2 regions of the Modestobacter lacusdianchii genome follow, and region 2 is predicted to be linked to the other one. Evidence: riboswitches for the same ligand, from Rfam matches in the RefSeq annotation. Region 2 holds a riboswitch; the other holds the start of a gene.
The links. Region 2 has a riboswitch for cobalamin ahead of ACJTNH_RS11715 (ABC transporter substrate-binding protein). Riboswitches for the same ligand answer to the same signal wherever they lie in the genome.
Positions count from the first base shown of each region.

Region 1 (4,402 bases), on a different contig from region 2:
CCCGAGCGGCGCACTTCCGCGCGCGAACCCACACGCGCTCTCGCGCGGCTGAGCACGCGCACTTTCGCGCGAACAAGCACGCGCACTTTCGCGCGGACAAGCACGCGCGCTTTCGCGCGGACGAGCACGCGCGCTTTCGCGCGCGAGAGCACGCGTCCCCCGTGCGCTCCCGCGCTGGAGTTCGTGGGGCTGGGGGTCAGAGGCCGGCGATGCGGCGGAGCTCGGCGACGTGCGCGTCGAAGGCGGCGCGACCGGCCTTGGTCAGCGCCAGGCTGGTGCGCTGCCGGGAGGCGATGGTGGCCTTGCGCACCTGCACGTAACCCGCCTCCTCCAGCTGCTTGACGTGCTTGGACAGCACCGAGTCGCTCACCTGTACCGCGTCCCGGACGGCGGCGAACTCCATCGTGTCGACGACCGCCAGCAGCCCGCAGATCTGCAGCCGCGGCGGGGCGTGGACGACCGCGTCGAACCGCGGCTCGACGGCGGTCACAGCTCCCCGCGCAGCTCGGCGATGTAGATGTGGGTCCACCACCGGCTGATCAGCGCGATGCTCAGCCCCATCAGCGCGCCGACGACCACCAGGGGCCACCGGACGTCGAACCCGAGGGCGAGCACGAGCGCCGGTCCGACCGTGAGCGCGTACAGGACGAACCAGACCCTGATCGCCTTCTGCGTCGCCCCGGGCCGCAGCCCGTTGACCCAGAAGCCGGTGAGCCGCTGGTAGGTGGCCATCAGCCAGCGCAGTCCGAGGGAGAACACGACGACGGCGCCGATGGTCAGGAAGGGGTCGTCAGCGGCCAGCGCGGCGAGCAGGCCGAAGACCAGCAGCCCGAGCAGCGCGTCGTACCACCAGGGCTGCATCGCCCGGTCGGCCATCGCGGCCCGGTCCGACTGCAACCCGGCCAGGTGTGCGGCCGCCTGGTCGCGGTCGGCCACCGGCCCGTCCACGTCGAGCGGACCGCCGGTCACTGCCGGCCCCGCAGCTCAGCGGCGTAGGCGCGGCTCCAGCGGCGGCCCATCAGTGCCACCGCGACCCCGAGCACTGCGCCCGCGGGCACCATCACCCAGTGGTGGCCGTGGCCGTCGGCGAGCACGAACGCCGGTACGAGGACGACCAGGACGATCCCGGTCCAGACGGCCATCGAACGCGCGTCGATGTTCACCCAGACGCCGGTGATCCGCTTGTACGCCGACACCATGGCCGCCAGCGCCCCACCGAACACGACCAGCGCCGGCAAGGTCACCCAGAGGGAATCGAGGGCGTAGGAGGACAGGAAGCCGAACAGCAGCAGCCCGAGCGTCACGTCGTACCACCAGGGCGGCACGACCCGGTCGGCCAGCGCGGCGCGGTCGGCCTGCAGCGCGGCCAGCTGGGCGGTGGCGTCGTCCCGGCCGATCCCCATGCTTTCCATGTCGGAAAGAGTGGCGCATCACTTTCCGATCCGTCAAGAGACACGCCCCTGGTCCCACCCCGGGAGCCCGTGGTCGAATGACGGTCCAACTGCGACGGCAGTGGAGGAAGCCCGGTGCGACTCCGGCGCGGTCCCGCCACTGTGACCCGGTCCCGGCCGGGGAGTCAGGAACTCCCGCCGTCGCTTCCCGCCACCTCCGGGCGTGGACACCCGGGGAGAGGACCTGTGGTCTCTTCATGACCTACCCCTTCGGCGCCGTCGTCGGCATGGACGACATGCGGCTGGCCCTGCTGCTCAACGCCGTCTCCCCCGCCGTCGGCGGCGTGCTGGTGCGCGGCGAGAAGGGCACGGCGAAGTCGACGACGGTGCGCGCCCTGGCCGCCGTCCTGCCCCCGGTCGACGTCGTCACCGGCTGCCGCTTCGCCTGCGACCCCGCCGCCCCCGACCCCGAGTGCCCGGACGGCCCGCACCCCGCCGACTCGCCCGCGGTCACGCGTCCGGCGAAGCTGGTCGAGCTGCCGGTCGGCGCCTCGGAGGACCGCCTGGTCGGCTCGCTGGACCTGGAGCGCGCGCTCACCGAGGGCGTGAAGAGCTTCGAGCCCGGGCTGCTGGCCGGGGCGCACCGCGGCGTGCTCTACGTCGACGAGGTCAACCTGCTGCACGACCACCTGGTCGACCTGCTGCTGGACGCCGCCGCCCTGGGTCGCGCCTACGTCGAGCGCGAGGGCGTCTCCGTGCGGCACGCCGCCCGGTTCCTGCTGGTCGGCACCATGAACCCCGAGGAGGGCGAGCTCCGCCCCCAGCTGCTCGACCGGTTCGGCCTCACCGTCGAGGTGGCCGCCCCCCGGGACGCCGACCTGCGCGCCGAGGTGGTCCGCCGCCGCTTCGGCTACGACGCCGACCCGGCCGGATTCGCCGCCGCCTGGGCCGCCTCCGAGCGCGAGCTGGCCGACCAGATCGCCACCGCTCGCGCCCTGCTGCCCCGGGTGGTGCTGAGCGACGCCGCACTGCGCCAGGTCACCAGCGTCTGCGCCGCCTTCGACGTCGACGGGCTGCGCGCCGACCTGGTCACCGCCCGCGCTGCGATCGCGCACGCCGCCTGGTGCGGCCGCACCGACGTCACCGAGGACGACGTCCGGGTCGCCGCCCGGCTCGCCCTCCCCCACCGCCGCCGGCGCAATCCCTTCGACGCCCCCGGCCTGGACGAGGACACCCTGGAGCAGGCCCTCGAGGACTCCCGCCCCGACTCCCCGCCCGACGACGACCTCACCCCACCCGAGGGCACCGACCCCACCGACGACGGCCCGACGGACGACGGCCCAGACGGCAACGGCCCAGACGGCAACGGCCCGCCCGGCAGTGACCCGACGGACGGCCACGGCACCCCCGGGGGCCAAAGTCGCGACTTCGGCCCCTCGGACGACGGCGCCGGCCCGGACGGCGGTGAGCAGGGGCCGACGACGGCGCCGCGGGGTGAGGGTGGCGGGCACACCGAGGCCGCGCCCGCGCCGGAGAAGGCGGCCGTCGCGCCCGATGCGCCGTTCCGGGTGCAGCGGCTGGAGGTGCCCGGCATCGGCGCGGGCACGGCCGGCCGGAGGTCGCGGGCCCGCAGCGAGCGCGGCCGGGTGGTGGGCTCGACGCGGCCGGAGGGCACCGTCACGAAGCTGCACCTGGTCGACACCGTGCTCGCCGCAGCACCCCACCAGCGGGCCCGCGGGCGCAGCGGCACCGGCCTGCGGGTCGAGCGCGCCGACCTGCGCCAGGCCACGCTCGAGGGTCGCGAGGGCAACCTCGTCCTGTTCGTCGTCGACGCCAGCGGCTCGATGGGCGCCCGGTCCCGGATGGCCGCGGTGAAGGGCGCCGTCCTCTCGCTGCTGATGGACGCCTACCAGCGCCGGGACAAGGTCGGGCTGATCACCTTCCGCGGCGGTGACGCCGAGCTGACCCTGCCGCCCACGTGGTCGGTGGAGGCCGCGGCCGCCCGGCTGACCAGCCTGCCCACCGGCGGCCGGACGCCGCTGGCCGCCGGGCTGCTGCGGGCGCACGAGACGCTCCGGCTGGAGCGGGTGCGCGACCCGCGGCGCCGTCCGCTGCTCGTCGTCGTCACCGACGGCCGGGCGACCGGCCCCCGCGGTGGCGACCACCTCGCCGATGCCCGCCGGGCCGCCGGGCTGCTGGCCACGGCCGGGACGGCGGGCATCGTCGTCGACTGCGAGTCCGGGCCGGTGCGGCTGGGCCTGGCTGCCTCGCTGGGCACGGCCCTGGGCGCTCGGACGATGCGGCTCGAGGAGCTGGGCGCGGAGTCGCTGGCCCGCACGGTGCGAGAGGCCGCCTGATGCCGCAGGGACAGGTCGCGGTCGTGCCGCAGGACGGACTCAGCACCCGGCAGCGCCGCAACCGGCCGCTGCTGGCGGTGCACACCGGTGAGATGAAGGGCAAGTCCACCGCCGCCTTCGGGATGGCGATGCGGGCGTGGAACCAGGGCTGGTCGATCGCGGTCTACCAGTTCGTCAAGAGCGCCAAGTGGAAGGTCGGCGAGGAGAACGCGCTGACCGCGCTGGGCCGGGTGCACGAGACCACCGGCGAGGGCGGGCCGGTCGTCTGGCACAAGATGGGCTCGGGCTGGTCGTGGTCGCGCAAGCACGGCGACGAGACCGACCACGCCGCCGACGCCGCCGAGGGGTGGGCGCAGATCAAGCGCGACCTGGCCGCCGAGGCGCACCGCTTCTACGTGCTCGACGAGTTCACCTACCCGCTGAAGTGGGGCTGGGTCGACGTCCAGGACGTCGTGGAGACCCTGACGAACCGCCCGGGCAGCCAGCACGTGGTCATCACCGGCCGCGACGCCCCACCCGCGCTGGTCGAGGCCGCCGACCTGGTCGTGGAGATGACCAAGGTCAAGCACCCCATGGACGCCGGCCAGAAGGGCCAACGGGGGATCGAGTGGTGACCACCGTCCCGCGGGTCGTCGTCGTCGGCTTCCTCGTTGA
Region 1 is NZ_JBJJTJ010000025.1:25,368-29,769, reverse strand. It holds gene ACJTNH_RS16235 (transcriptional regulator) at 197-490, opposite strand; gene ACJTNH_RS16230 (hypothetical protein) at 487-969, opposite strand; gene ACJTNH_RS16225 (hypothetical protein) at 966-1,412, opposite strand; cobalamin riboswitch at 1,477-1,608, shown strand; gene ACJTNH_RS16220 (putative cobaltochelatase) at 1,649-3,748, shown strand; gene cobO (cob(I)yrinic acid a,c-diamide adenosyltransferase) at 3,772-4,362, shown strand; gene ACJTNH_RS16210 (hypothetical protein) at 4,359-4,402, shown strand, end outside.
Region 1: linked by a shared signal. The riboswitch ahead of ACJTNH_RS16220 (putative cobaltochelatase) and the one ahead of ACJTNH_RS11715 (ABC transporter substrate-binding protein) in region 2 are both predicted to bind cobalamin.

Region 2 (4,402 bases):
CGACGTCTTGCCCGAGCCGTTGGGGCCCAGCAGCCCGGTCACCCGGCCGGTGGGCACGCTGAACCCGACGCCGTCCACCAGCGTGCGCCCGCCGGCCGCCCAGGTGGCGCCCTCGACCTGCAGCGTCACGACCGGCTCCGCTCGCGGCGCAGCAGGACGAGGAACAGCGGCACCCCGACGAACGCGGTGAGCACCCCGATCGGCACCTCGGTGTCCCCGAGCAGCGTGCGGGCCAGGGTGTCGGCCCACAGCAGGAACACCGCGCCGACCAGCGCGGCGACCGGCAGCAGCCGGCGGTGCAGTGGGCCCAGCACCAGCCGGACGGCGTGCGGCACCACCAGGCCGACGAACCCGATCGACCCGGCGAGGGCCACCATCGCGCCGGTGAGCAGGGCGACCGTGCCGTAGAGCACCCACCGGGTCACCTCGACCGGCACACCGAGGCTGGACGCGGCCCGGTCGCCGAAGGCGAAGGCATCCAGCGCCCGAGAACCGGCCAGCACCACCGCGCCCAGCACGCCGACGACGGCGGCGGCCACCGCGACGGCGTCCCAGCGGGTGCCGGCGAGCGAGCCGACCGTCCACCGCAGCACCCGCCGGGCGGCGTCGCTGTCCCCGGAGGAGAGGACGACGAAGGAGGTGACCGCGTACGCCAGCTGGCCGACCGCGACCCCGGCCAGGACGGTGCGGCCCGGCGGCAGCGCCCCGCTGCGACCGGTGGCCAGCGCCAGCACCAGCACCAGCGCCAGCACCGCCCCGGCGAAGGCCGCGAGGGAGACGGCGAGCTGACCGCCCAGCGAGGTGACGCCGACGCCGAGCACGATCACCAGCACCGCGCCCACCGACGCCCCGCCGGAGATGCCCAGCAGGTAGGGGTCGGCCAGCGCGTTGCGGGTGAGCGTCTGCACCACGGCGCCGGACAGCGCCAGCCCCGCGCCGACCAGGGCCGCGCCGGCGATCCGCGGCAGCCGCAGCTGCCAGACGATGTGCTCGGTGAGCAGCGGGACGTCGTCCCGGGCGAACACCGCGCGCACGACCGTGCCCAGCGGCAGGTCCGCCGACCCGATCGTCACCGCCACCACGGCGCTGAGCACCAGCAGCGCGATCAGCGCCGGGACCAGCAGCACCGGCGACCGCGGCAGCCGGACCGTGCTGGTCGCCTGGCTGAGGGCGGTCACCGGCCGAGCGCGGTGAGCTGCTCGGCGAGGGAGACCACGCCGTCGGCGTTCCGGACGCCGGGGGTCGACTCGGTGAACGGCAGCTCCACGTACCGCTCCTCCCGGACGGCGGTCAGCGCCGACAGCGCCGGGTCGGCGGCCAGGTACCGCTTCTTCTCCTCGACCGTCGACCAGGTGGCCTCCGGGAGCACGATCACGTCGGGGTCGGCCTCGACGACCCGCTCCCAGCTGACGTCGGCCCAGGTGCCGGGCACGTCGGCGAAGAGGTTGGTCGCACCGACCGAGTCCAGCAGCAGCTGCGGCCCCCCCTCACCCACCCCGGCGAAGGGCGTGGTGTCGCCGCTGTCGTACCAGAACACGGTCAGCCCCTCGCCGGCCGTGGCGATCGCCGGGTCGGCCAGCAGCTCCTGCTGCTCGGCGACCAGCTCCTCGGCGCGTTCCGCGACGCCGAACACGCTCGCCATGTCGCGCAGCTCGCCCCAGACGTCGTCGAAGGTGACCCCGTCGGCGCCGGCGGACTCACCGGGGGTGTCCCGACCGCAGCCGAACGGGGAGACGTAGGAGGGGATGCCGAGGTCGGCGAGGTCGGCCTGCGAGCCGGCGGCGTCCCCGGCGAAGGAGGTGAGGTAGGAGCCGTAGACGAAGTCCGGCTCGGCGGTCAGCAGCGTCTCGGTGTCCGGGTACTCCGCCGACAGCACCGGGACGCTCGCGTACTCGTCGGCCCAGCGGTCGGACACCTCGTCGTCCAGGTAGGCGGTGCCGACCATCCGGTCGGCCAGGCCCAGGGCGAGCAGCACCTCGGTGGCGCCCTGGTTGATCGTCACCGCGCGCTCGGGCGGGGCCGGCACGGTGGCCTCGTGGCCGCAGCTGCTGACGGTGACCGGGAAGCCGTCGGCGTCGGCGGCCCGGGCGGAGTCGGGCTCGTCGGAGCCGCAGCCGGCGAGCAACGCCGCCGACAGGGCGACGGCCAGCCCGGCCGACCGGGTGGAGCGGGTGGACGTTGACGTGGGCATGCGGATGCAGCCGCCTTCCAGCACCTCGTGGACGGACTCGGTGCCGTGGCCGGTCTCCTGGCTCAGGGGTCGACGCGGCCGCGCCGCCTTCCCGGACCTCTCGGTCCAGTGACTGCCCGCGCGGGACGCAGGCGTGGCGCAGCAACTACCCCTTCACAGTGGCGAGGGCCGCGCCGGCATCACACCGGCTTCCCGAGCACCACGGCAGGGCGGACGCTACGAGGTGGGGCCCCGGCCTGCCAACGGCGCACCTGCGCAGCCGTGCAGGTGCGGTCGTGCTCAGTTGCGGGCAGGGGCCCCGGGCGGCGCCTGCTGGACGTCGTCGTCCACCAGCCGGGAGATCCCGGCGCGGTCGAGCACCGGCCGCAGCTGCTCGGGCAGGCCGATCAACTGCAGGCGCGCGCCGGTGCGGGCGGGCTTGCGGGCCAGGTGCACGAGCAGCTCCAGCCCGGTGGGGTCCAGCGACGTCACGTCGGTGAGGTCGGCCCGCTGCGGCCAGGCCGTCGGCGGGACCAGCAAGCGGAACCGGCGCACGGCCTCACGGTCGATGCGGCCGGAGAGGCGCAGCAGCGGACCGGTCTCGTCCTCGGTCCGGAGCACCTCACCCGAGCCGGGCTCGGGGAGGGGATCGTGGCCGATGGGCATGAGAGCACCAATACCCGGTCCGAGCTGCTGAAACGTGATCAGTCCGGCAGCACGCCGGGGCCGGCGTGCGCCAGCCGGGTCGCCCGGTCGTCGGCCACGGCTACAGTCTGCCGGTGCCCCAGCCGGACGCGAGGGACCTCACCCGGCCCGGGACGCTGGACCCCCGGCAGCGCGCCCGCGACCTGGACCGGCTCGCCGAGCACGGGGTCGACGTGCTGGTCGTCGGGGGCGGCGTGACCGGGGCGGGCATCGCCCTGGACGCCGCGGCCCGCGGGCTCACCGTCGCCCTCTGCGAGCGCGCCGACCTCGCTGCCGGCACCAGCCGGTGGCCCTCGACGCTGGGTGCCGGCCTGCGGCGCCCGGCGCGCGGGCAGGTCGGCGCAGCCCGGCAGCGGGCCCGGGAACGTGCGGTGCTGATGCGGGTCACCGCGCCGCACCTGGTCCGCCGGCTGCCCTTCCTCGTGCCCGACGTCGCCGGCCGGGACGTCAGCGCGCTGGCCGAGCTCGGCGGCCGGCTGGGTGACGCCGTCCGGGTCTCGGTGCGCGGCGGCCGCGGGTCGCTGCCCGGCACCGGCCGGGTCGGGGCGGAGGGCGTCGGGCGACTCCTCCCGGCGGTGCGACCGGGGCGGGGTGGCGTCGTCTCCTGGGCCGGGCAGCTCGAGGACGACGCCCGGCTGGTGGTCGCCCTGGCGCGGACCGCCGCTGCCTTCGGCGCCCGGGTGCTGACCGGGGTGACCGTGACCGGCGTGGACGGCGGGACGGTCGAGCTGTCGGCCGACGGCACCACGGTCGCGGTGCGGGCGGAGGCGGTGGTGAACGCCGCCGGGGTGGCGGTGCAGCGGCTGGCGCCGGGCGTCGACCTGGTGCCCCTGCGCCGGACGCACCTGGTGGTGCCGGCCGCGCGGCTCGGCCGGCCGATCGCGGCGCTCGCCGTCCCGCTGCCCGGATCGCGGTCCCGGTACGTCGTGGCACTGCCGCAGCCGGGCGGCCTGGTGCACCTGGGCGTCACCGACGAACCGGTGGGCGGCCCGGTGCCCGAAGAGGTGCCGGCGCCCGGCGACGCCGAGGTCGGCCGGCTGCTGGCGGCGGTGAACGCGGTGCTGTCGGTGCCGCTGCAGCCCAGTGACGTGGTCGGTGCCTTCGCCGGGCTGCACCCGGGCCCCGCCGACCCGTCCGGCCGGCCGGTGCCGTCCTGGGACGGGTCGGTGCTGACCGTGGCCGGCGGGGAGCTCACCACCCACCGGGCGACCGCCGCCGAGGCGGTCGACGCGGTGGTCGACCGGCTCGGCCGGGGCGCTCGCCGGTCACCCACCGCCCGGCTGCCGCTGGTCGGCGCGGCACCCGAGCGGGTGCTGGCCCGGGTGGACGCCCCGGCGCGGCTGGTGCACCGGTACGGCACCGAGGCTCCTGTGGTCGCTGCGCTCGGGGACGAGCTGGTGGTCGAGGGACGGGAGGAGACGGTGGGGGAGCTGCGGTTCGCCGTCCGGTTCGAGGGAGCGCGCACCGTGGCCGACCTGCTGGACCGGCGCACCCGCATCGGCCTGGTCACTCCCGACCGCGAGCGCG
Region 2 is NZ_JBJJTJ010000013.1:62,282-66,683, forward strand. It holds gene ACJTNH_RS11705 (ABC transporter ATP-binding protein) at 1-129, opposite strand, end outside; gene ACJTNH_RS11710 (FecCD family ABC transporter permease) at 126-1,178, opposite strand; gene ACJTNH_RS11715 (ABC transporter substrate-binding protein) at 1,175-2,191, opposite strand; cobalamin riboswitch at 2,222-2,410, opposite strand; gene ACJTNH_RS11720 (STAS domain-containing protein) at 2,471-2,836, opposite strand; gene ACJTNH_RS11725 (FAD-dependent oxidoreductase) at 2,950-4,402, shown strand, end outside.